DNA from 2 places in the Mesorhizobium sp. P171375 genome. Region 1 is predicted to be linked to the other one. Evidence: riboswitches for the same ligand, from Rfam matches in the RefSeq annotation. Region 1 holds a riboswitch; the other holds the start of a gene.

The links. A riboswitch is a leader RNA that binds a small molecule or an ion and turns the genes downstream of it on or off. The one in region 1 is predicted to bind S-adenosylmethionine.
Region 2: another riboswitch for S-adenosylmethionine. It lies ahead of metX (homoserine O-acetyltransferase MetX); the one in region 1 lies ahead of ACYHH6_RS08620 (O-succinylhomoserine sulfhydrylase).

Annotation. Positions count from the first base shown of each region.
Region 1 covers NZ_JBYNWF010000001.1:1,778,283-1,790,367, reverse strand. Annotated here, with positions in the region: gene chvE (multiple monosaccharide ABC transporter substrate-binding protein) at 1-944, shown strand, start outside; gene mmsA (multiple monosaccharide ABC transporter ATP-binding protein) at 1,067-2,599, shown strand; gene mmsB (multiple monosaccharide ABC transporter permease) at 2,596-3,888, shown strand; gene araD1 (AraD1 family protein) at 4,085-5,077, shown strand; gene ACYHH6_RS08630 (ABC transporter substrate-binding protein) at 5,274-6,044, opposite strand; gene ACYHH6_RS08625 (2'-deoxycytidine 5'-triphosphate deaminase) at 6,148-7,242, opposite strand; SAM riboswitch at 7,321-7,398, shown strand; gene ACYHH6_RS08620 (O-succinylhomoserine sulfhydrylase) at 7,456-8,646, shown strand; partial or broken gene ACYHH6_RS08615 (ceramide glucosyltransferase) at 8,687-9,840, opposite strand; gene apaG (Co2+/Mg2+ efflux protein ApaG) at 10,050-10,442, shown strand; gene ACYHH6_RS08605 (alpha/beta fold hydrolase) at 10,530-11,336, shown strand; gene ACYHH6_RS08600 (Hsp33 family molecular chaperone) at 11,448-12,085, opposite strand, start outside.
Region 2 covers NZ_JBYNWF010000001.1:113,672-125,756, reverse strand. Annotated here, with positions in the region: gene ACYHH6_RS00620 (lysoplasmalogenase) at 1-471, shown strand, start outside; gene ACYHH6_RS00615 (cupin domain-containing protein) at 446-886, opposite strand; gene gloB (hydroxyacylglutathione hydrolase) at 912-1,679, opposite strand; gene ACYHH6_RS00605 (class I SAM-dependent methyltransferase) at 1,789-2,571, shown strand; gene ACYHH6_RS00600 (ABC transporter ATP-binding protein/permease) at 2,709-4,532, shown strand; gene ACYHH6_RS00595 (DUF1194 domain-containing protein) at 4,699-5,499, shown strand; gene ACYHH6_RS00590 (glycosyltransferase family 2 protein) at 5,528-6,463, opposite strand; gene metW (methionine biosynthesis protein MetW) at 6,795-7,409, opposite strand; gene metX (homoserine O-acetyltransferase MetX) at 7,468-8,637, opposite strand; SAM riboswitch at 8,698-8,775, opposite strand; gene hisC (histidinol-phosphate transaminase) at 8,895-10,013, shown strand; gene ACYHH6_RS00570 (prephenate/arogenate dehydrogenase family protein) at 10,018-10,953, shown strand; gene ACYHH6_RS00565 (sugar kinase) at 10,962-11,885, opposite strand; gene ACYHH6_RS00560 (DUF2125 domain-containing protein) at 11,947-12,085, opposite strand, start outside.

The sequences.
Region 1 (12,085 bases):
TCAATGACGGCGACGCCGTCAAGTCCCAGCTCGAGGCTCTCGGCTACACGGTCGACCTGCAGTACGCGCAGGACGACATCCCCAACCAGCTCAGCCAGCTTGAAAATGAAATCACCAAAGGCCCGAAGGCGCTGATCATCGCCTCGATCGACGGCACCACGCTGTCGGATGCGCTGCAGAAGGCCGCTGACGCCGGCGTCGTCGTCGTCGCTTATGACCGCCTGATCAAGAAGACCGCCAATGTCGACTACTACACCACCTTCGACAATTTCGGCGTCGGCGTGATCCAGGCGAACTCGCTGGTCAAGGGTCTCAAGGAGCGCTTCCCGAACACCAAGCCGTGGAACGTCGAACTGTTCGGCGGCTCGCCGGACGACAACAACGCCTTCTTCTTCTACAATGGCGCAATCTCCGTCCTGCAGCCGCTGATCGATGACGGCTCGATCAAGATCAAGTCCGGCCAAACCGGCATGGACAAGGTCGGTACGCTGCGTTGGCTCGCCGCCACCGCCCAGGCGCGCATGGACAACCTCCTGTCGGCCAACTACTCGGACGGCAGCCGCGTCGATGGCGTTCTGTCGCCCTATGACGGCCTGTCGCGCGGCATCACCGCCTCCCTGCGCGCTGTCGGCTATGGCACGGACGCCCAGCCCTGGCCGATCGTGACCGGCCAGGACGCCGAGACCGCCTCGGTCAAGCTGATCATCTCCGGCGAGCAGTACTCGACCGTGTTCAAGGACACCCGTGAACTGGCCAAGGCCACTGTCGAACTCGTCGACAAGGTGCTCTCGGGCGGCAAGCCGGAAGGCCTCGATGAAAAGACCTACAACAACGACGTCAAGGTCGTTCCTTCGATCCTTTTGACGCCGCATGATGTCGACAAGTCGAACTACCAGGCGCTGGTGGTCGACTCCGGCTACATCAAGGCCGACGAGCTGAAGTAAATTCGGTTGTAAAATCAGGGGTCCTGCGCAACGCAGGGCCCCTTTTCGTTCACCAGCGAGCCCGGTATTGTTGCCGACCTCGCCGGCAGTGTTTGCCGACCTCTCAAGGAGCGGTAGTTCCCATGGCCTCGACGATTTTGGAGATGCGCGACATCACCAAGACGTTCCCCGGCGTGAAGGCGCTGTCGAACGTCAACCTCAGTGTCGAGGAAGGCGAGATCCATGCCGTTGTCGGCGAGAACGGCGCCGGCAAATCGACGCTGATGAAGGTTCTCTCCGGCGTTTATGCAACTGGCACCTATGACGGCGCGATCGTCTACCGTGGCGAGGAATGCCATTTCAAGGGCATTCACGACAGCGAACACAAGGGCATCGTCATCATCCACCAGGAACTTGCGCTGGTGCCGATGCTGTCGATCGCCGAAAACATTTTCCTTGGCAATGAACACGCGAAATTCGGCGTCATCGACTGGAATGCCAACGAGACGCGCACCAGCGCCCTGCTGAAGAAGGTGGGCCTCAAGGAGGACCCCAAGACGCTGATCACCAATATCGGCGTCGGCAAGCAGCAGCTGGTCGAGATCGCCAAGGCGCTGAGCAAGGAAGTCAAGCTGCTGATCCTGGACGAGCCGACGGCGAGCCTGTCCGAAAAGGACAGCCAGGCGCTGCTCGACCTGCTGCTCGAGTTCAAGCGGCAAGGCATGACCTCGATCCTGATCTCGCACAAGCTCAACGAAGTGAACCGGGTCGCCGACAAGGTCACGGTCATCCGCGACGGGCGCACCATCGAAACACTTTCCAAGAAAGACATTTCGGAAGACCGCATCATCACCTCGATGGTCGGGCGCTCGCTCGACGATCGTTACCCGCCACGTGAGCCAAAGATCGGCGAGGTTGTGCTGCAGGTGAAGAACTGGTCTGTCTATCATCCGATCCATGCCGAGCGGCAAGTGATCAAGGGCATCGATATCAAAGTCCGCAAGGGCGAGGTGGTGGGTATTGCCGGGTTGATGGGTGCCGGACGCACCGAATTCGCGATGAGCCTGTTCGGCCGCTCCTATGGCCGCCATATCACCGGTGAAGTGCTGCTCAAGGGCAAGCCTATCGATGTCTCCTCGGTCAGCAAGGCGGTTGACCATGGCATTGCCTACGTCACCGAGGACCGCAAGACCTATGGTCTCAACCTGATCGATCATATCAAGCACAACATCACGCTGGCCAACCTTGGCGGCGTGTCGCGCCACGCCGTCATCGACGATTTGCGCGAACTCGCCGTCGCCAACGACTACAAGGCCAAGACCAACATCCGCTCGTCCAGCGTCTATCAGATGACCGGCAATCTGTCGGGCGGCAACCAGCAGAAGGTGGTGCTGTCGAAATGGCTGTTCGCCAATCCGGAAGTGCTCATCCTCGATGAGCCGACGCGCGGCATCGACGTCGGTGCCAAGTACGAAATCTACACCATCATCGCCCGCCTCGCCTCCGAAGGAAAGGCGATCATCGTCATCTCGTCGGAGATGCCTGAACTGCTCGGCATCACCGACCGCATCTACGTCATGAATGAAGGGCGCATGGTTGGAGAAATGGCGGCGAGCGACGCCAGCCAGGAAAAGATCATGCGCGCCATCGTTCGGGGAGAAGGAAAGCCATCATGACCACCGAAAGCGGTCCCGCGCCGAAAAGCGGCGTCGCCGAAGATGTGCAACAGGGGCCGCGCGTTGCCGTCTCGGCGCTGATCACCAATTTGCGCGACTACGGCCTGATCCTGGCGCTGATCGCCATCATGGTGTTCTTCCAGTTCACCACCTCCGGCACGCTGTTCAAGCCGGTGAACCTGAGCAACCTGGTGCAGCAGAACTCGTTCATCATCGTGATGGCGCTGGGCATGCTTCTGGTCATCGTCTCCGGCCATATCGACCTCAGCGTCGGCTCCGTCGCCGGCTTCATCGGCGCGCTGGCGGCTATGATGATGGTCATCTGGCCCCTTGGACCATTCAGCAATCCGCTGGTGGTTTCAATCGTCTGCCTGATCGTCGGCGGCCTCATCGGCGCGGCACAGGGCTACTGGATTGCCTATCACCGAATACCGAGCTTCATCGTCACGCTGGCGGGAATGCTGATCTTCCGGGGCATCTGCCAGGCGCTGCTGGGTGGCGGGTCTTCGGTGGGGCCGCTTCCAGCCGGCTTCAAGGCGCTTAGTTCAGGCTTCATCCCGGATGTCATCGGCCCCTTGACGCTGATCCCACCGACGGTAAATGCGGCTGGCAAGACCATTGTAGGTAGCGGCATGACCCTGCACATGACGACGATCGTGCTGGGCCTGGTCGCCGTGCTCGCCTATGCCTATTTCGGGCTCAAGGCACGGCGTACCCGCGAAGCGCACGGCTACCAAGCCGAGCCTTTCACGCTGTTCGTCATCAAGACCCTGGTGACCAGCGCTCTGGCGCTGTTCCTGGTCTACCAATTTGCCAGCTACAGGGGCCTGCCGATCGTACTCATGGTGATGGGCGCACTGATCGCGCTGTTCGTCTTCGTCACAAAACGCATGACGATCGGCCGCCGCATCTACGCCATGGGCGGCAATGCCAAGGCGGCGCAACTGTCGGGCATCAAGACCGAGCGGCTGACCCTGATGGTGTTCGTCAACATGGGTGTGCTGTCGGCGCTTGGCGGCCTGATCATAGCGGCGCGCCTGGGACAAGCCGTGCCTGCCGCGGGCCTCGGCAGCGAGCTCGACGTCATCGCCGCGGTGTTCATCGGCGGCGCTTCGGCGATGGGCGGCGTTGGCCAGGTGATCGGCGCGGTGGTCGGCGGCTTCATCATGGGTGTGATGAACAACGGCATGTCGATCATGGGCGTCAATGTCGACTGGCAGCAGGTGGTCAAAGGCCTGGTGCTGCTCGGTGCAGTGGTCTTCGACGTATACAACAAAAACAAAGGTTAGACCGGGAGCGGAACCAGGACGGCATACGGGTCACATCGCGGCGCTGCCGGGCAGTGCAAGAAGTCCCCTGAAGGACCAGGATCGCGAGCGCAATCCGGACGAAGAGTTTTAACCCGTGGCACGGATAGGTCCGCGCCGCGCCGGTAAGGTTTGTCAAAGCGGCAACCGAGCCAAGACAATTGAGAGAGGGTTCATCATGCTGATCTCCCAGATCCTCGACGACGCCGAGACGATCCGCGTCGTCGCCCGCAATGGCGGCAAGACCCGGATCATCAACGGCGCCCGCAGCGTCTATTCGCTGGCGATGGAGGCCGCGCGCACCGGCACCGGGCTGGTCGCGCTCATCGAGCGCAAGGGCTTCGGCGAAGCCGTCGATCTCGACGCCGCCTACAAGAAGGGGCGGCTGGTGTCGCCGATCAACCATCCCGATCCGGCGCATCTGCATCTGACCGGCACCGGGCTCACCCACCTCGGATCGGCGGCGACGCGCGATTCCATGCACAAGAAGCTCAGCGACGGCGGCGAGGAACAACTCACCGATTCCATGAAGATGTTCCGCATGGGTCTGGAAGGCGGCAAGCCGGCCAAGGGCCAGACCGGCGTGCAGCCGGAATGGTTCTACAAGGGCAACGGCACCATGGCGGTGGCGCCGGGCGCGGCGCTGATGTCACCGGCCTTCGCGCAGGACGCCGGCGAAGAGCCGGAGATCGCCGGCATCTATGTCATCGGCGACGACGGCGCGCCGTTCCGCGTCGGCTTCACGCTGTCCAACGAGTTTTCGGACCACATCACCGAGCGGGTGAACTATCTGTTCCTGGCGCATTCCAAGCTGCGCAATGCCTCGTTTGGGCCGGAGATCCTGATCGGCGATCTGCCGGCCGACATCAGAGGCGCTTCGCGCATCCTGCGCGACGGCAATCTTTTGTGGGAAAAGCCGTTTCTGTCGGGCGAAGCGAACATGTCGCACACCATCGCCAATCTCGAGCACCACCATTTCAAATATTCGGCCTTCCGCCAGCCCGGTGACGTGCATGTGCACATGTTCGGTACGGCGACGCTGTCCTTCGCCGACGGCATCAGGACGCAGGCCGGCGACGTCTTCGAGATCGAGGCCGGAGATTTCGGCCTGCCGCTGCGCAACCCGCTGGAGATCGAGCAGCCGGTGAAGGTGGCAGTGAAGGCGTTGTAGAAAGGGTGATCTCCCCCCTTGTGGGGGAGATGGCCGGCAGGCCAGAGGGGGGCGCTGTCCCGCCAGCGTCTCCGATCTAGCCAGCCCCTACCTTCGGACTTTTTTCTTAGCCGCGAAGAGGCCGCGATCCGTCGCGCCCCCCTCTGCCCTGCCGGGCATCTCCCCCACGAGGGGGGAGATTAGCAGCGTCGACTTCTCAATAAATATCGAAATCGAAATACTTGGCCTGGATCTTCTTGTAGGTGCCGTCGGCGACGATGGCGTCGATGGCCGCGTTGAGCTTGTCACGCAAAGCAGTGTCTTCCAGGCGCACTGCGATGCCGGCTTGCGTCTCGGTGCCCTTGACGTCGCCGACCAGCTTGCAGCAGCCGTCGCTCGCCTTCTTCAGCCAGTCCATAAGCACGAACTTGTCCGAGATCACCGCGTCGAGACGGCCGTTCTGCAGGTCGGTGATCGCCTCTTCCTGAGTCGGATAGAGTTTTGCCTCCGCACCGGCCTTGCCGTAGGCGTTCTGGGCGTAGTCGGCCTGGGTGGTCGACGCCTGCGCGCCCACCGTCTTGCCGGCAAGGGCGGCCGGTTCGGTGGACGTGAGGTCGCTGTCCTTCGGCGCCACCAGCGCCAGCGGCGTGGTGTAGTATTTGTTGGTGAAGGCGACCTGCTTCTTGCGCTCCTCGGTGATGCTCATCGAGGCGATGATGGCGTCGAATTTCTTCGCCTGCAGCGCTGGAATGATGCCGTCCCAGTCCTGGGTGACGATCTCGCACTCGACCTTCATTTGCGCGCACAGCGCATTGGCAATGTCGATGTCGAAGCCTTCGACCTTGCCGTCAGATGTAATGGTGTTGAAGGGCGGATAGGCGCCTTCGGTGCCGATCTTCAATTTCTCCTGCGCCTGCGCCAGCGAACCGGCCCCCATTACAAGCATGGCAGCGCTGGCTGCCGATATGATCCATTTCGAAATCTGCATTTTTTGGTTCCCCTTACGCGCCGGTCTCTTGCCGGCCACAGAAAGGCAGCCAAGCACGGTGAGCCAATGCAGGCAAGTATTTTGCCCAACGGTGATTGAGGGTTCAGACGGCGGTGCGGAAATGCTTGGAAAGCTTCAAGCCTTGCGCCTGGTAATTCGAGCCGAGATCGGTGCCGTAGAGCGCCTGCGGCCGCTTCAGCATATGCTCGTAGACCAGCCGACCGACGATCTGGCCATGGTCGAGGATGAACGGCACTTCGTGGCTGCGCACTTCGAGCACCGCCCGGCTGCCGGTGCCACCAGCGGCCGAATGGCCGAAGCCGGGATCGAAGAAGCCGGCATAGTGGACGCGGAATTCGCCGACCAGCGGGTCGAACGGCGTCATCTCGGCGGCGTAGAGCGGCGGCACGTGCACCGCCTCGCGGCTGACCAGGATGTAGAACTCGTCCGGGTCGAGCACCAGTTCGCCGGCGCCGCTCTTGTAAAGCGGCTCCCAGAAATCGACGGCATCCTGGGCGGCGCGCTTATCGACATCGACGAGGCCGGTGTGATGCTTGCCGCGATAGCCGACCAGCCCGTGCTGATCACCGTCGAGGTCGATCGAGAGCGCAATGCCACCACCGGAAATGTTGGGTGGCTCGGTGGCCACCAGCATCTCTGCCCGGTGCAATTCGTTCAGCTCTGCCTCCGACAACAGCGCATTGCCGGTGCGGAAGCGGATCTGCGACAGGCGCGAGCCGGCGCGCACGACGATCGGGAAGGTGCGCGGGCTGACCTCGAGATAGAGCGGCCCGTGATAGCCGGCGGCGATCTTGTCGAACTCGTGGCCGCGGTCGGTCATCACCCGGGTGAAGATGTCGAGCCGTCCGGTCGAGCTCTTGGGATTGGCCGAGGCGGAAATATTGGCCGGCAGGGCGAGGCTCTCGAGCAGCGGCACGATGTAGACGCAGCCGGTCTCCAGCACCGCGCCTTCAGTCAGGCTGATCTCGTGCAGCTTCAGCCGCTCGAGCTTCTCCGACACCTTGTGGTTGGGGCCGGGCAGGAAGGAGGCGCGGACGCGAAAAGCCTTGTCGCCGAGCCTGAGATCGAGGCTGGCCGGCTGTACCTGGTCGACATCGAGCGCGCGCGGCGACTTCAGCGCGCCGGACTGGAACAGCGCGGAAATATCCTGATCGGGAAGAATGCCTGTCTGCCGCAATGGCTGGCTCCGCTCCAACTGGTACAAACCTCTTAATGAAGCCGGCAATTGACGCAAGCATGGCTGAGGTCTAAAGGGTCGTTATCCCGTGGTGATTTGGCCGGTCGGCTTGCAGCCACGTTAAACAAGTCGCTAAAGGACCGTCGGGCCGCAAGGCCGTATGGACCGGTTGCGACTTTCGCGGCCGGTTTTTTTGTGTCTGGAAGAAAAGCGATGAGCACCAAGAAGCGTAACTGGAAGCCTCAGACCGCACTCGTGCATGGGGGGACGCTGCGTTCCCAGTTCGGCGAAACGTCGGAAGCGATGTACCTCACCCAGGGCTATGTCTACGAGACGGCGCAGGCCGCCGAAGCCCGTTTCAAGGGCGAGGAGCCGGGCTTCATCTATTCGCGCTACGCCAACCCGACCGTCGACATGTTCGAAAAGCGCATGTGCGCGCTGGAAGGCGCCGAAGACGCGCGGGCAACCGCGTCCGGCATGGCTGCGGTAACGGCGGCGCTGTTGTGCAGCGCCAAGGCCGGCGACCATATCGTTGCGGCGCGCGCGCTGTTCGGTTCCTGCCGCTGGGTGGTCGAGACGCTGGCGCCGAAATACGGCATCGAGGCGACGCTGGTCGACGGCACCGACATCGCCAACTGGGAAAAGGCGGTCAGGCCGAACACCAAACTGTTCTTCCTGGAAAGCCCGACCAACCCGACGCTGGAAGTGGTCGACATTGCCGCTGTCGCGTCGCTCGCCACCTCGATCGGCGCCAGGCTGATCGTCGACAATGTCTTTGCCACGCCCTTGCAGCAGAAGCCCTTGCAACTCGGCGCCCACATCGTTGTCTACTCCGCGACCAAGCACATTGACGGCCAGGGACGCTGTCTTGGCGGCATCATCCTGTCGGACAAGAAGTGGATCGACGAGAATTTGCACGACTATTTCCGCCACACCGGTCCGAGCCTGTCGCCGTTCAACGCCTGGACGCTGCTTAAGGGTCTGGAGACGCTGCCGGTGCGGGTGCGCCAGCAGACGGAAAGTGCCGGCAAGATCGCGGATTTCCTGGCCGGACAGCCGCAGATCGCCCGCGTCATCTATCCCGGCCGCGCCGACCATCCGCAGGCCGACATCGTCAAGAAGCAGATGGCGGGCGGCTCGACGCTGATCTGCCTCGACGTCAAGGGCGGCAAGCAGGCGGCTTTCGCCTTGCAGAACGCGCTCGACATCGTGCTGATCTCCAACAATCTCGGTGACGCCAAGAGCCTGATCACCCATCCGGCAACGACAACACACAAAAACCTCAGCGACGAGGCACGCGCCGAACTCGGCATCGGGCCGGGAACGCTGAGGCTGTCGGTCGGTCTTGAGGATACGGACGATCTACTCGAGGACGTTGCGCAGGCGCTGAAGGCGGCGAAGTAGCGGCCTTGCTGCGAAAGCAACGCAAAGGCCTGGGCGGCGCTCAGGCGCCCGACGAGGCCTCTTCCAGTTCCGTCATCGCCTTGGTGCGGATGGTCATGGCATTGCCGCGCCATTCGACCGCGCCGCCGAGCCAACCGCGCGACCAGATGGCGGGAAGCATCACATCGCGCACGATCATGGCGGTGACGATGCGCGGTGACAAATACCAGCCCTTGGCCCAGGCGAGCAGGCATTCCGGCACATAGGCAAAGGCCAGAACGCACAAAGCCGTGGTGGGCATGCTGACGCCGGCGCTTGCCGCCGCGACCAGTGCCAGCAGCAGCGGCACCGCCACACCCGTCAGGATCTCGGGCGTGTAGAACAGTGGGAAGGTGACGCGGCGCAGCCGCGCCCAGCGCGTCTGGCGCGACCAGATCTCGGCAAACGTACGCTGGCCGAGCGGCTGTTCGAAGGGCGAGGCAACGAGATTGACGCGCAGGCCGAGCCCATTGACCAGCTTGGTCGCGGCGGCATCCTCGGCGATCTCGGCGGCAAGCCCCTCGATGCCGCCATTGGCGTCGAGCATCGGCTTGTTCCACAGCATGCTTTTGCCCTGGGCAAAGCCGAGACCAAGGGCTTCGCCGGCATATTGCCAGCGCGCCTGCAGCGTGTTGAGGAAGGCGCATTCGACCCGGCCCAAAACCGTCCGGCCGCGAGCCGATCGGGGGTCGAGCAGACAAGCCCGGTGTCCGGCCGCCAGGCCGCCATCAGATGCTGGACATAGTCGACAGGCATCAGCACGTTGGAATCGGCCAGGATGACCCAGTTGTGCTGCGCCGCCACCCAACCCTTGACGCAATTGTTGAGCTTGGGGTTGGCGCTGACCCGGTCATCGCCGATCAGCAGCTGCGCCGCCACCTTTGGAAACCGGGCAATCGCCCGGTTTATCAGTTTGACCACCGGATCGTCGGCATGGGCGACGCAGAAGATCAGCTCGTAGCGCGGCCAGTCGAGCGAGAAGGCACGGGCAAGCGTCTCCTCAGTAAACGGTTCGACGCCGCGCGACGGCACCACGATCGACACCGGCGGCGCCTTTCTGGCCGGCGGAGCAATCTGGCGCGGCCGCTTCAGGCTGAGCGAGGCAAGCACAATGCTGGCGAGATTGGAAAGAAGCAGGAATGTCGAAAGCACCGCTGCTATGACTGTCAGTTCCATCGTGATCTGGTCACTCCGGGAAAAAGCGGCCAGGAATGGCCGTTTTCAACAGTTCGACAGAGCGCTGAGTCGCCCGATACGGTTCGTGCACACCATCATTGTCATGTGTCACTTAAATGACATTGTTGTTCGGCAACTGCGCATGAGGCCCTAATCCGGGAGTACGGCAAGAGCGCCGACAGGTCCGTTGGTGTCGTTTGGAGCAGCCTATGTACCGCGCCGTCACGCGCAACATCGAAGTGCAGGTCAGACCGTTCTATCTGGAGGATCGCTCCGATCCGTCGGAGAACCGCTATGTCTGGGGTTACCAAGTGACGATCGACAACCAGTCGGACGAGTTCGTGCAGCTTATGTCGCGCTACTGGCACATTACCGACGGCAGTGGCCGGGTCGAGGAAGTGCGCGGCGCCGGCGTCGTCGGCGACCAGCCCGAGCTCAATCCCGGCGACAGCTATCAATATACGTCCGGCTGCCCGCTCTCGACACCGTCGGGCTTCATGGTCGGGCATTACACCATGCGCAACAAAAGGGGCGAGACGTTCGACATCGCTATCCCGGCGTTTTCGCTGGATTTGCCGGGGACACGGCGGACGGTGAATTAGTGGCAGGAAGCGTTACGCCAGCTTTTGTCAAGGTAGCTTTACTTCCCATTGATCAGGGGCGTCTGGCCAGCGCCAGGCAGCGGCTTGATGCGCACTATTGAAACAGGGTTGTTTCCGGGTCGGATGCCGTTCGCGAGAGTTGGACGGGGACCTGAAAGCCTTCTTATCATTAACGGCGGCCAGGGCTTCATGATGAAGCCCGAGCCATCCAGGCTGGAAAAGGATGCCGGACGACTTATCCGTATTCTTCCACCCGACACGAACTTTGTGCTGATTGGCTACGATCCCGATCCAAAAGCCGATCTTTCGCTTGAGGGTATGGCTGGAGACATCGCGGAGATCATCGACGTCAACTTCAAAAAGCCAGTGGGGTTGATGGGTATTTCCTATGGCGGCGTTATCGCAACGCGGGTGGCAGCACGGTATCCGGACTTTGTGGGCAAGCTGATCCTGCTGGCGAGCGCATACGGTTTTTCGGCCGATGGAAAAAAGCGGCTCCAGAAACAGATTCAGTTCGCAAAAGCCGAACAATTTCACGCGTTGCTGCAGGAGTTTACAACGGTATTTCGTCGACCGTGGCTGAACCTTCTCTTGCGCTTTCGCCTGAGCTTCGAAGGGCGCAGATTGATTGCACGGATGGGAGCGCCGAGTTCGATCGTCCGCTATCTCGAAGCAATGCTCGACAATGATGTGACAAACGAAGACCTCAACGATATTTCGGCGAGGACTTTGATCCTTGGCGGCGAAAGGGACCAGTTCTTCGGCGGCGGCATGATGGAAGCTACCGCGAGTGCAATCAAAGGAGCGAAGCTCACGGTGCTCGGGGATGAAACCCATATGGCTCCGGTCGAACGAATGTCAGATGTCCGCAAGCATCTCCAGGAATTCATTTGACGCTGAGATCGGTGCGGCGGTCAAAGAGACCAACCGCCAAGGGTAAGCCATGGATCCTCTCCCCGGCTGGGGAGAGGATAGGTTGCGAAGCGGCTTTCTAACGAAGCGACCCTATTGAGCCGCGCCAAACTCCGCTGGGTCGAAGTCATACTGCTTCGAGCAGAACTCGCAGGCGACGTGAATGCCGCCATCCTCGGTGCTCTCCTTGATCTCTTCGGCGGAGAAGCCTTCGAGAATGCCGCGGATCTTGTCGCGCGAGCACGAGCACCGGTCGCCGACCGGAACGCCGCCGAAGACGCGCACGCCGTGTTCATGGAACAACCGGTAGAGCAACCGCTCGGCGCCGATGGTCGGGTCGATCAGTTCGGTCGGCTCGATGGTGCCGAGCAGGGCCACCAGCTCCTGCCAGGAATTGTCGACCGGTTCATGCGTCACATCGCGTGGATCGCCGTCGCCGCCCGAAATGTCGGGCACGCGCATGCGCTCGGGCGACTGCGGCAGGAACTGCGCCAGGATGCCGCCGGCGCGCCATTGTTCGCGCGCGCCGCCGGGGCCCGGCGTCAGAAGCTTGGCCACAGAAAGCCTGAGCTCGGTCGGGATCTGCTCCGACTGGCGGAAATAGGTGCGCGCGGCGTCTTCCAGCGTCTCGCCGTCGAGCTGGACGATGCCCTGATAGCGCTGCGTGTGGGCGCCCTGGTCGATGGTCAGCGCCAGCACGCCGCTGCCCAGCAGCGTCTGCTGCGAGGTCT
Region 2 (12,085 bases), 1.7 Mb from region 1:
CTCAGCGCCGTCGGCGACGCCTTCCTGTCGCGTGACGGCGAGAAGGCCTTCCTCGGCGGGCTGGCCAGCTTCCTGGCGGCGCATATCCTCTATGTGCCGCTCTTCCTGCGCAGCGGCGGCGGGCTGGATGTGCTGGGCACCGAGACATGGCGCGGCGCCATCGCACTCGCCATGGCCGCCTTCGTCGTCGTCATGCTGGCGGCACTCTGGCGCCGTGTCGGCCCCGGCCTGCGAGCGCCGATCGCCGTCTATATCGCGGCCATCCTGGCGATGGGTATCTCGGCGCTGACGCTCGACAATCCATGGGTCATCATCGGTGCCGTTATGTTCATGGCGTCGGACGGGCTGCTTGCCACGGAAAAATTCCTGGTGCCGGCCATCGCGCCCTATCGCGCCGGCATCCGCTATGCCGTCTGGGTGCTCTACTATGCCGCCCAGCTGGCAATTACGCTTGGCTTTTTGCTGAGCTAGGTTCCCAGCCGGGTTCGGCCATTTCGAAGGCGGCGAAGTCGAAGCCCGGCGCCACGGTGCAGCCGACCAGGGTCCATTCGCCGAGGCTGCGCGCGGATTGCCACCAGCCTGCCGGCACCACGATCTGCGGCCGCTCGCCCGCCGCAAGTTCAATGCCGAGCACCTGCTCGATCATGGCACTGCCTTCCTCGCACATCGACAGCGCCAGCGGCGCACCGGCATGGAAATGCCAGACCTCGGCCGCGTCCTTGACTCGGTGCCAAGCCGAAATCTGGTCCTCTTCCAGGAGGAAATAAATCGCCGTCGAATGGCCGCGTGCGCCGCCGGCGCCGTCGCGAAAGGTCTCGGCATACCAGCCGCCTTCCGGATGCGCCTTGAGGCTAAGCGTGGCGATGATTTCAGCGGCGCTGGTCATGGCTTTTCCGCAAACGTCATGATGGTCAGAAATTGTCTTTGCGCTTGCGGATCTCGGCAAACACGTCGGCATCGCTGGCCTTTTCCATGCCGAGATGCTTGCGGATCGCCGGGTCGTGCCAGCGCAGGAACGGATTGGTCGACAGTTCCTCGCCGATCGTGGTCGGCAGCGTCGCCTTGTTGTCGGCGCGCAGTGTCTCGATCTTGGCGGCGCGCTCCTTCAGCGCCGAATTGGTCGGGTCCACAGTCAGCGCGAAGCGGGCATTGGAAAGCGTGTATTCATGGCCGCAATAGATGACCGTGTCGGCCGGCAGTGCGGCGAGCTTCTTCAGCGATTCATACATCACCGGCGGTTTGCATTCGAACAGCCGGCCGCAGCCGAGCGCGAACAGCGTGTCGGCGGTGAACGCCACTTTCGAGGCCGGCAGGTAATAGGAGACGTGGCCCGCCGTGTGGCCGGGCGTGGCGATGACATCAATCCGCTCACCGCCGAGATGGACGACCGAGCCTTGGCCGACGGTCTCGTCGATGCCGGGGATCTTTTCCTTTTCCGCCTCCGGTCCGACGATGCGCAGCTTGAAGCGCTCCTTCAGCGCCAGATTGGCCTCGACATGGTCGACATGGTGGTGGGTGGTCAGGATCAGCGTCGGCTTCCAGCCGGTACGCTCGATCGCGGCAAGGATCGGCGCTTCTTCGGGCGCGTCGATGATGGCGGTCTCGCCGCTCTTGGGGTCATGCACCAACACGCCGAAATTGTCGCTGCGGCACATGAACTGTTCGATTTCGACCGGCATTTTCATCTCTCCATCTGTCGCCGCAGACATAGGGCGCTTGCCCGCCGATGTCATCCGGAACTTGGCACCTTTGTTGAACTTCAGCGGCATCGCAGCTACCGTCCCGCGCATGCATTCCGATATCGTCGATCTCCGTTCCTTCTATTCGACCACGCTCGGCCGCCTGGCCGAACGCTCGATCACCATGGCGCTGTCCTCGATATGGGCTGCCGTGCCCAATGAGCGGCTGGTTGGGCTCGGCTATACCTTGCCGTGGCTGGAGCGGTTCGGCACCGATGCCGAGCGGGTCTTTGCCTTCATGCCGGCCACCCAAGGTGCGGTGGTCTGGCCGGCGAGCGGGCCGACGTCGACGGCGCTGGTCTTCGACGAGGAACTGCCGCTGGTCGATTCCTGCATCGACCGCATGTTGCTGGTGCATTCGCTGGAGCATGTCGAAAACCCGCGCGAGACGCTGAACGAGATCTGGCGGGTGTTGTCGCCGGCGGGGCGTGTCGTCATCGTCGTGCCCAACCGGCGCGGCGTCTGGGCCCGGTTCGAGCACACGCCGTTCGGCAATGGCCGGCCGTTCTCGCGCGGCCAGCTCACCGAATTGCTTCGCGAGGCGAATTTCACGCCGGCTTCCTGGTCCGACGCGCTGTTCTTCCCGCCATCGCCGCGGCGCTTCATGATGCGCTTCCACAATGTGCTGGAGCGCGCCGGCAGGCGGTTCTGGCCGATCTTTTCCGGCGTCATCGTGGTCGAGGCGCAGAAGCGGCTCTATCAGGGCGTGCCGGTCGCCCAGCGCGCCTCGCGCCGCGTCTTCGTGCCGGTGCTGTCGCCGCACGGCGCGACAAGGCTTGGCCACCGCGCTGAAGGGGTGACATCGACCAAGCGTCAGGTGACACCTTCGTGATCACGATTAAAACTGGTGTTGCGTGGGGTTTTCCCACCTATCTGTCGCAGATGCATTCACAGGCCGTTTGAGCTGCGGATGCCTTCAAGTCCCTCCATTCGGTTTAAGCACCGCTGTTGAACGCAAGGATTCAGGTCATGGCTGATCAACCGGACGCGAACGCCACAGCCCAGCCGGTGACCGTCGAAGCCAGCAGTCTGCGCGACCAGGTGGCGACGATCAAACGGGCGCTGGTCTGCTCGCCGATGCGCAAATGGCTGGTGTGGACGTCGGTCGGTATCATGGCCGTCATCGTCGCGACGTCGATTGGCCAGGTTCTGCTCAACCGCTGGAACCAGCCCTTCTACGATGCGCTGGCGCGCCGCGACATGGCGGCCTTCCTTCACCAGCTCATGATTTTTGCAATGATCGCCGGCACGCTGCTGATGCTCAACATCGCTCAGACCTGGCTCAACCAGATGATCCGGCTGAAGCTGCGCGAGGCGCTGACGCTCGACCTGATCGACCAGTGGATGCGGCCGGCGCGGGCCTTCCGGCTGGCCAATGCCGGCGCCATCGGCGTCAATCCCGACCAGCGCATGCAGCAGGATGCCGCGCATCTATCCGATCTGTCGACGGATCTCGGCGTCGGCCTGCTGCAATCCTTCATCCTGCTGGTGTCCTTCGTCGGTGTGCTTTGGCAACTCTCGTCGGGCTTCGTCTTCCACATCAACGGCTGGTCGCTGGCGATACCGGGCTACATGGTCTGGGCAGCGTTCCTCTATGCCGGCATCGCCTCATGGTTGAGCTGGCTGGTCGGGCGGCCGCTGATCCGCCTCAACAGCGACCGCTACACGCGCGAAGCCGAGTTGCGCTCCTCGATGGTGCGGGTCAACGAGAATGTCGACGCCATTGCGCTCTACCATGGCGAAGCCGACGCCAAGCGACGGCTCGAACTCGACCTCGGCACGGTGCTGGGCGCCATGCGGCGCATCTACACCGCGCAGATCAACCTGTCCTGGGTGACCGATACCTATGGCTGGATCACCGTGGTGGCGCCGATCCTGGTGGCGTCGCCGGTCTATTTCTCGGGCGATATCAGCTTTGGCGGGCTGATGATGGCGGTTGGTGCCTTCAACCAGGTGCATTCGTCGCTGCGCTGGTTCATCAACAACATCGGCGGCATCGCCGACTGGCGCGCGACGCTGATGCGCGTTGCCGACTTCCGCATCGCGCTCGATGAAACCGATGTGCTGCACGACAAGGAAAAGCGCATTGAATTCGGCGACAACGCCAATGGCAGCCTGACGTTCGAAAAGCTCCAGGTGGCCTCGCCCGAGGGCTGCACCAAGCTTGCCGACAGCCACGTCGAAATCCATCCCGGCGAGCGCGTCATGATCACCGGCGAGCCCGGCGCCGGCAAGACGCTGTTCTTCCGCGCCATTGCCGGCCTGTGGCCATGGGGCAGGGGGCGGATCGGCCTACCGGCTGGAGAAACCCTCATCTTCGTGCCGCGTGTCCCATATTTGCCGGCCGGCACGTTGCGAGAGGTGCTCAATCATGCGAACGGGCATGCGCCCGCTAACGATGCCGACATTTCGGCCGTGCTGGCCGAGGTTGGTCTTGAACGGCTGTCATCGTCGCTCGACCGCGTGGGGCGCTGGGACCATGAGTTGGCCGATGACGAACAGCGCCTACTGGGCGTGGCCAGGCTCGCGTTGCGGCAGCCGAAATGGGTGATCATCGACGAAGCGATGGATGCGTTTGACGGACCCTCGCTGAGGCGAGTGCTGGCGATGTTGGAAAAGCACCTGAAGGGAGCCGCGATCATCAATATCGGGCGCGGCCAGCACAACACTCAGTTCTTTCCGCGCGGCCTGACGATCGTGAAGGATTCCGGTGCGCCGGCGCTGAAGCCCGCTCGCGTCAGGGCCGGCGCCATCGACCCGCCGCCGAGAGGGGCTCGCCCGCGAAAAGAGTAGCCTAAAGCGCGACGCATTTGAACGGATTCACGCGACGCGCTTTAGGTCTTTGTTTCATGCATGTCGTTCTCTCAAAACCGGGGCCACTTTTGAGCGACATGCATTAGGCTTTATTTCGCCGCGATCGCGGCGAAGATTCGCGGATCGAAACATCCGTGGTGCGGCCATGCTCGATGCGCTCAGCCTGCTAGCCTGCCTTGCCTGCACTCCGGTCACGCCCGTGGCTGCCCCGGCCAATGCCGTTGCCGTGGATGTCGAACTGGTGCTGGCCGTCGATATCTCGCAGTCGATGGACGAGAGGGAGTTCGCGCTGCAGCGTGCCGGCTATGTCGAGGCGCTCAGGCATCCCGACTTCATCAAGGCTGTGCGCTCGGGCACGACCGGCCGCATCGCGCTTGCCTATTTCGAATGGGCGGGCGTCGTGCGCGAGGATGGCGTCATCGCCTGGCAGGTCATCGACAGCGCAGAAAGCGCCGACGCCTTCGCCGACAAAATAGCCGCGCGGCCGTTCCGCAGCTTTCGCGGCACCTCGATTTCCGGCGCGCTTGCCTTCGGCGCCGGGCTTTTCGACAGCACCGGCTTCGACGCACCACGCAGCGTGATCGACATCTCCGGCGACGGCCCCAACAACACTGGGCTGCCGGTCGCCACCACACGCGATGCCGCGGTGGCCAAGGGCATCGTCATCAATGGTCTGCCGATCCTGATCAGCCCGTCACCGACCTTCAGCCATCTCGACCAGTATTATGACGATTGCGTCACCGGTGGGCCCGGCTCCTTCGTGCTGCCGATCTACGCAGCGTCTGAATTCGCCACCGCCATACGCCGCAAGCTTATCCTGGAGGTGAGCGGCATTGCCGATGCGACCGTGGTCACGATCGACGCGGCAGCGCCCATGGACTGCCTGCAGGGTGAACGCGACCGGCGGCTTTATTCCGACCCTTATTTCCCGGAACTCGACAAATGAGGCCTAGAAATAGTTCCCGAGGGAAGCTCTAGGCCGGCCGCGCACCGTATTTGTCGCGAAATTCGGTGTAGAGATCGCGGCGCCAGCGCCGGCCGCCGACATAGCCGCGAAACAGTTGCGGCAGCGAATAGCCGAGTGCCTTCGACGACCGGTTGGCCAGATAGCCGGAGAACGCCTGCGAAACCCTGCCCTTGAGCGCGTCGGCGATGAGCTGCCGGGCGATCATGTAGGGCGGAATGTGGGGATAGCGGTCGGCGATATAGGGGTGCTTGTCGATCAAACTGGCATAGGCTTCGACATAGCCATCGCGCTGTCCGGAGATGGAATTCTCCGAATTGTACTTTTTCCAGTCGATCACTTCGGACAATTGCGCGCCGCTGCGCCGGGCAAAGCGCAGCAACAATTCGCGATCCTGCATGCGCGTGACGTCGCTGTCGTAGCCGCCGATGGCCAAAAGCGACTCGCGCCGGGCGGTGATTGCCGACCCGGCAATGAAGATGGTCTGCGCGACAAGGGCTCGTTCCAGCGAGTCGCGGCTCAGGAGAGCCTCGCGGTTGACGCAATTGGTGCGGCGATTGCCCTTCAGCGACACGAAGGAACTAATCAGCACTTCGAGCGAGGGATTGTTGTCGAACTGCTCCAGCGTCCGCACCAGCCGGTCCGGCAAATAGACGTCGTCGGAATCGAGGAATGTGACCACCGGCGCCCGCGCCCGCTCGATGCCGGCATTGCGGGCGGCATTGGCGCCACGCCATTTCGAGCCGACATAGATCAGCCGTGGATCGCGGATTTCGGCGAGTGCCGCGGCCGTGCCGTCGGTCGAGCCGTCATCGACGACGATGTGCTCGAACCGGGCAAAATTCTGCGCCAGCACGCTCTCGACGGCGCGCACCACCTTGCTGCGGCGATTGTGCGTCGGCGTGATCACCGAGATCAGCGGAGCGAGGTCGGTTGTCTTGGACATGCTGCTTCGATTATGCCCCGAATTCCCTGGAGGCCGGATGCTTTGATGGGTTCGCCTTCCAAGCCTTACCTCGGGATGGCATTCGATTCGACGCTACAAAAAACCGGCGGCAATGTCATCACAAACTGTTGAGCCAGGACGCCCGTAGGCTGGCCGATTACCCCTGACGTAATCGACCGATGGCCGTCATTTCCGCAGATTGCGCCAACGGAGCCGGTTATTGCGCTTCGATCGAACAGGGAGTTCAGCCATGACCGCCTACGCCGATGTGGTCATCGCCGACGGTGTCAGGCACCCGCACAAGGCCACGGACGTGCTGGGATAGGAGACACTATCGCTTCAGCAAGAACACCGCCTGCTGGCCGAAGAAATTCCAGAACCACCATGGCATCGACAGGCCGATCTTCTGGCCGTTGCCGTCCAGCGCAGTCGCTTTCTCGACCGAGGCGCCGAGCTCCTCGACCAGGTTGACGAAGTCGCGGATGGTGCAGAAATGGATGTTGGGCGTGTCGTACCAGGAATAGGGCAGGTCCTCGGTCACCGGCATCCGTCCCTTGAAGAACAGCGACAGCCGCACCCGCCAATGGCCGAAATTGGGGAACGAGACGATGGCGCGGTTGCCGATTCTGAGCAGTTCGTCGAGCACCAGCTTCGGGTTGCGGGTCGCCTGCAGGGTCTGCGACAGGACGACGAAATCGAAACCCTTATCGGGATAGAATTCGAGGTCGGTGTCGGCATCGCCCTGGATGACCGAGAGGCCGCGCGCCACGCATTCATTGACGCCGCGCTGCGACAGTTCCAGCCCGCGGCCGTCGACCTGCTTGGTCTCCTGCAGGAGTTCGAGCAGCAGGCCGTCGCCGGAGCCGACGTCGAGCACCCGCGAGAGCGGCGGAATGAGGCCGGCAACGACTTCGAGGTCGACGCGCTGGGCGCGGTTGACACTCATGGCTTCGCCCCTCGGATGGCGCATGATCCCGGTGCGAAAAGTCTGCAACTTTTCGGGGTCATGCGCGGAGCCCCCTGGCGCGGGCCGCCGAGCCGATGAAGCCATTGATGGCGGCGAACAGTTCCGGTTCGTCGAGCAGGAAGGCATCGTGGCCGCGATCGGTGTCGATCTCGACGAAGGAGACGGACGCGCCGGCTGCGTTCAGCGCATGCACGATCGAGCGGCTCTCCTCGGTCGGGAACAGCCAGTCCGAAGTGAAGGAGACCAGGCAAAAGCGCGTCTTTGTGCCGGCAAAGGCATCGGCGAGCCGGCCGCCATGGTCGGCGGCGAGGTCGAAATAGTCCATCGAACGGGTCATGTAGAGATAGGAATTGGCGTCGAAGCGGTCGACGAAGGTCATGCCCTGATGGCGCAGATAGCTCTCGATCTGAAAGTCGGCGTCGAAACCGAAGGTCAGCGCTTCGCGATCCTGCAGATTGCGGCCGAACTTGCGGTGCAGTGCCGCTTCCGACAGATAGGTGATGTGGGCGGCCATGCGCGCCACCGCCAGCCCCTTTTCCGGGCGCTTGCCGTGCTCGAAATATTTGCCGCCATGCCAGTCCGGGTCGGCCATGACGGCCTGGCGACCGACCTCGTGGAAGGCTATGTTCTGCGAGGAATGGCGCGCGCCGGTGGCGATCGGCAGCGCCGAGAAGACGCGCTCGGAATAGCACGACGCCCATTCCAGCACCTGCATGCCGCCCATCGACCCGCCGAGCACGCAAAACAGCTTCTCGATGCCGAAATGGTCGACCAGCATCAGCTGCGCCCGCACCATGTCGCGGATGGTGATGATCGGCAGGTCGAGCCCGTAGGGCTTGCCGGTGGCGGGATTCGTCGAGGCCGGACCGGTCGAGCCGAGACAGCCGCCGATGACGTTGGAGCAGATGACGAAGAAGCGGTTGGTGTCGATGATCTTGCCGGGGCCGATCAGCACTTCCCACCAGCCAGGCTTGCCGGTCACCGGATTGGTGTTGGCGACGTGCTGGTCGCCGGTCAGCGCGTGGCAGACCAGAATGGCGTTGGAGCGGGCGTCGTTCAGCGTGCCGTAGGTCTGGTAGGCGATCTGGAACGGCGACAATAGCGTGCCGGCGTCGAGCTTGAGCGGCTTGTCAGGGCCAAAACGCAACACCGGGCTCGACGGGTTGTCGGCCTCATTGTTGGTTTTTGCGGCGCGGAGCGCGGTCATGTGACTCTCCTTGCCCGCCGTCAGGCAATAAAAAACCGGCAATGCGATCGCAAAGCCGGTTACGTCACGCAAACGGCCCTTTAGCGAGTTGTTTAACGTGGCTGCAAGCCGACCGGCCAAATCACCACGGAACTGTTCCGTTCTTCTAGAACTCGGGCGGCCCGGCGTCAACGGCCAGCTATTGCCCGGGCCTCTCGACATTCGGAGCCACGGCTTGTATTTCCGCTGCGGCCTCCGGACGGAGGCATTCTCGACGGATTTGCGACATGAACAAGACAACGGACAAGGCACGGCCGACGCCCCGCGCGGGCATCATGGACATCGACGCCTATGTGCCGGGCAAGAGCACGGCGCCGGCCGGCGTCGCCAAGGTCCATAAATTGTCGTCGAACGAGAACCCGCTCGGCCCGTCACCGAAAGCAATCGAGGCCGCGCGGGAGGTCGCTGCCAAGCTTGATGTCTATCCCGATGGCACCGCCCGTCGGCTGCGCGAGGCGATCGCCGAAGTGCATGGCCTGAACCCGGCGAACATCATCTGCTCCAACGGTTCTGACGAGATCCTCGGCCTGCTGGCGCAGACCTATCTGGCGCCCGGCGATGAGGCCATCATCACCGAACACGCCTTCATGATCTACAAGATCTACATCCAGTCGGCCGGCGGGACACCGGTGACGGTCAAGGAGACCGACGAGCGCGCCGATGTCGACGCGATCCTCGCCGCGGTGACGCCGCGGACCAAAATCATCTTCCTTGCCAATCCCAACAATCCGACCGGCACCTATTTGCCGTTCCAGGAGGTCCGTCGCCTGCATGCCGCCTTGCCTGGCAACGTGCTTCTGGTGCTCGACGCGGCCTACGCCGAATATGTCCGGCGCAACGACTATGAGGCCGGCATCGAGCTGGCCGGCAGCGCGCAGAACGTTGTCATGACCCGCACCTTCTCCAAGCTCGGCCTTGGCGGTGCGCGCATCGGATGGATGTACGGTCCCCTTCACATTGTCGATGCCATCAACCGGATCCGCGGCCCTTTCAATGTCAACGCGACGGCGATCGAGGCGGGCATTGCCGCCATCCGCGACCGCGCCCATGTCGAGCGCAGTTCGTTGCACAACGAGACCTGGCTTACCTGGCTGAATGACGAGCTGACGAAGCTAGGGCTCAGGGTGACACCGAGTGTCGGCAATTTCGTGCTCATCCACTTCCCCAATGACAAGAAGCATTCGGCAGAGGCGGCGGACGAGTACCTCACCCAGCGCGGCTATATCTTGCGCCGCGTTACCGGCTACGGGTTTCCCAACGCGCTGCGCATGAGCGTCGGCACGGAAGAAGCCAATCGTGGCGTCATCGATGCCCTCACGACATTCCTGAAAAGCTGAAACAATGACATCACCGATGTTTGAAAAGATCGCGCTGGTCGGCATCGGCCTGATCGGCTCGTCGCTGGCCCGCGTCATCCGCCGCGAAGGCCTGGCCGCCCATGTCGCCATCGCGACGCGCAGCCCGACCACGCTGGCGCGTGCGAAGGAGCTCGGTCTCGGTGAGTCCTACACCACGGACGCAGAAGAAGCGGTTCGCGATGCCGACCTCATCATCGTCTCGGTGCCGGTGGGATCGTCGGGCGAGGTGGCGCAAGAGATCGCGCCGGCGCTGAAAATGGGCGCCATCCTCACCGATGTCGGCTCGACCAAGGCCTCGGTGATTGCACAGATGCAGCCCTATGTGCCGGACGGCGTGCATTTCATCCCGGGACATCCGCTGGCGGGTACGGAAAAGTCCGGCCCGGATGCCGGCTTCGCCGAGCTGTTTGAGAACCGCTGGTGCATCTTTACGCCGCTGCCCGATACCGATCCGGCCGCGCTGGAGAAGCTGTCGCAATTCTGGCGGCGCTGCGGCTCCAACATCGACACAATGGACCCGCAGCATCACGACATGACGCTGGCGATCGTCTCGCATCTGCCGCACATCATCGCCTACAACATCGTCGGCACGGCCGACGACCTGGAATCGGTGACCAAGACCGAAGTCATCAAATATTCGGCCTCGGGTTTCCGCGACTTCACCCGTCTCGCGGCTTCGGACCCGACTATGTGGCGGGACGTATGCCTGCACAACAAGGATGCCATCCTGGAAATGCTGGCACGCTTCTCGGAGGATCTGGCCTTTCTGCAGCGGGCGATCCGCTGGGGTGACGGCGATAAGCTGTTCGACCTATTCACCCGCACCCGTGCCGTGCGCCGCTCGATCATCGAGGCCGGCCAGGATATCGACGTGCCGGATTTTGGTCGCCAAGCGGTGGAACACCCCGCCAAGAGCTAAAATCCGTTTCAGGCAGGCCAGGTCGCCGCGACCATGGCCATTGTCTCGGCCCGGTCCGGCGCGCCCAGCCGGCCGCCGAAGCGCTGGCATTTGAGCGCGGCGGCCGCACTGGCAAAGCGCAAGGCCTGCTCGACAGGCATGGCTTCGGCGAGCCCAACGGCAAAGGCGCCGTGGAAGATGTCGCCAGCGGCCAGCGTGTCGACGGCCTTGACCTTCGGCGCCGCGATGTGGCGAACGCAGCCTGAGGACCGGTCATGCCACCAGCTTCCCGCCGCTCCGCCGGTCACCGCGACGAAGGCATCGGTGCGGCTGGCGAGATCGGCGCAGGCGGTCTCCGGATCTAGGGCGTGGCCGCAGACAATGCGCGCCGCTGTCTCCGAAGCGACGATGTGCGACGCCAGCGGCAACAGAAGCTCCAGCACTTCGAGTGGCGCTGTGTCGGCATCGAGGATCGCCGGCCTGCCGGCGTCGCGCGCGGCGGTCAGGGCAAGGGCGGCAGCGCCCGGCCAGCGCACATCGACGAGAACGGCGTCAAATGCGGCAAGGTCTGTGACGGGCAGCGTCTCGGGATCAGCCTGCGCCTTCGGGTCGTAGAAAGGCACGATAACGCGCTCGCCATGGGCGTCGACGAGGATCGAGGCCAGCGCCGAACGCGCACCTTGAACGCGGCGGACAAAACTGCAATCGACGCCCTCGGCCTCGATGCCGGCCAGCAGCTGGTCGCCGATGACATCGTCACCCGCACTTGCCCACAGGAACACCTCGGCGCCGAGACGGCGTGCGGCGCAGGCCGCACTTGTCGCCATGCCCGCAGCGATCTGGACGCCGTCCGAAGCGATGAACTTGCCTTGGTGCGTGGGCAGGGTTTCGAGGCGCAGGATGGTGTCCAGCGTCAGCGCGCCGACACTAAGCAGTTTTACTGGCCGGTTCATGCGTTGGCTTGGCTAAGCATGGATCCTCCCCCAAAGCGGTTCCCGCCTTTGGGATCATGCTCTAATCGAGCGGCTTGATCTTGCCCAGAGGAATGAAGCCGAGCGAGGCCTTGCCCTTCACCACCTTGAGCGGCATCGACGGCTCGTTGCCGAGCAAAGCCAAGCCGGCAAAGCCTTGTTCGATCTGGCTCTTCTGCTCG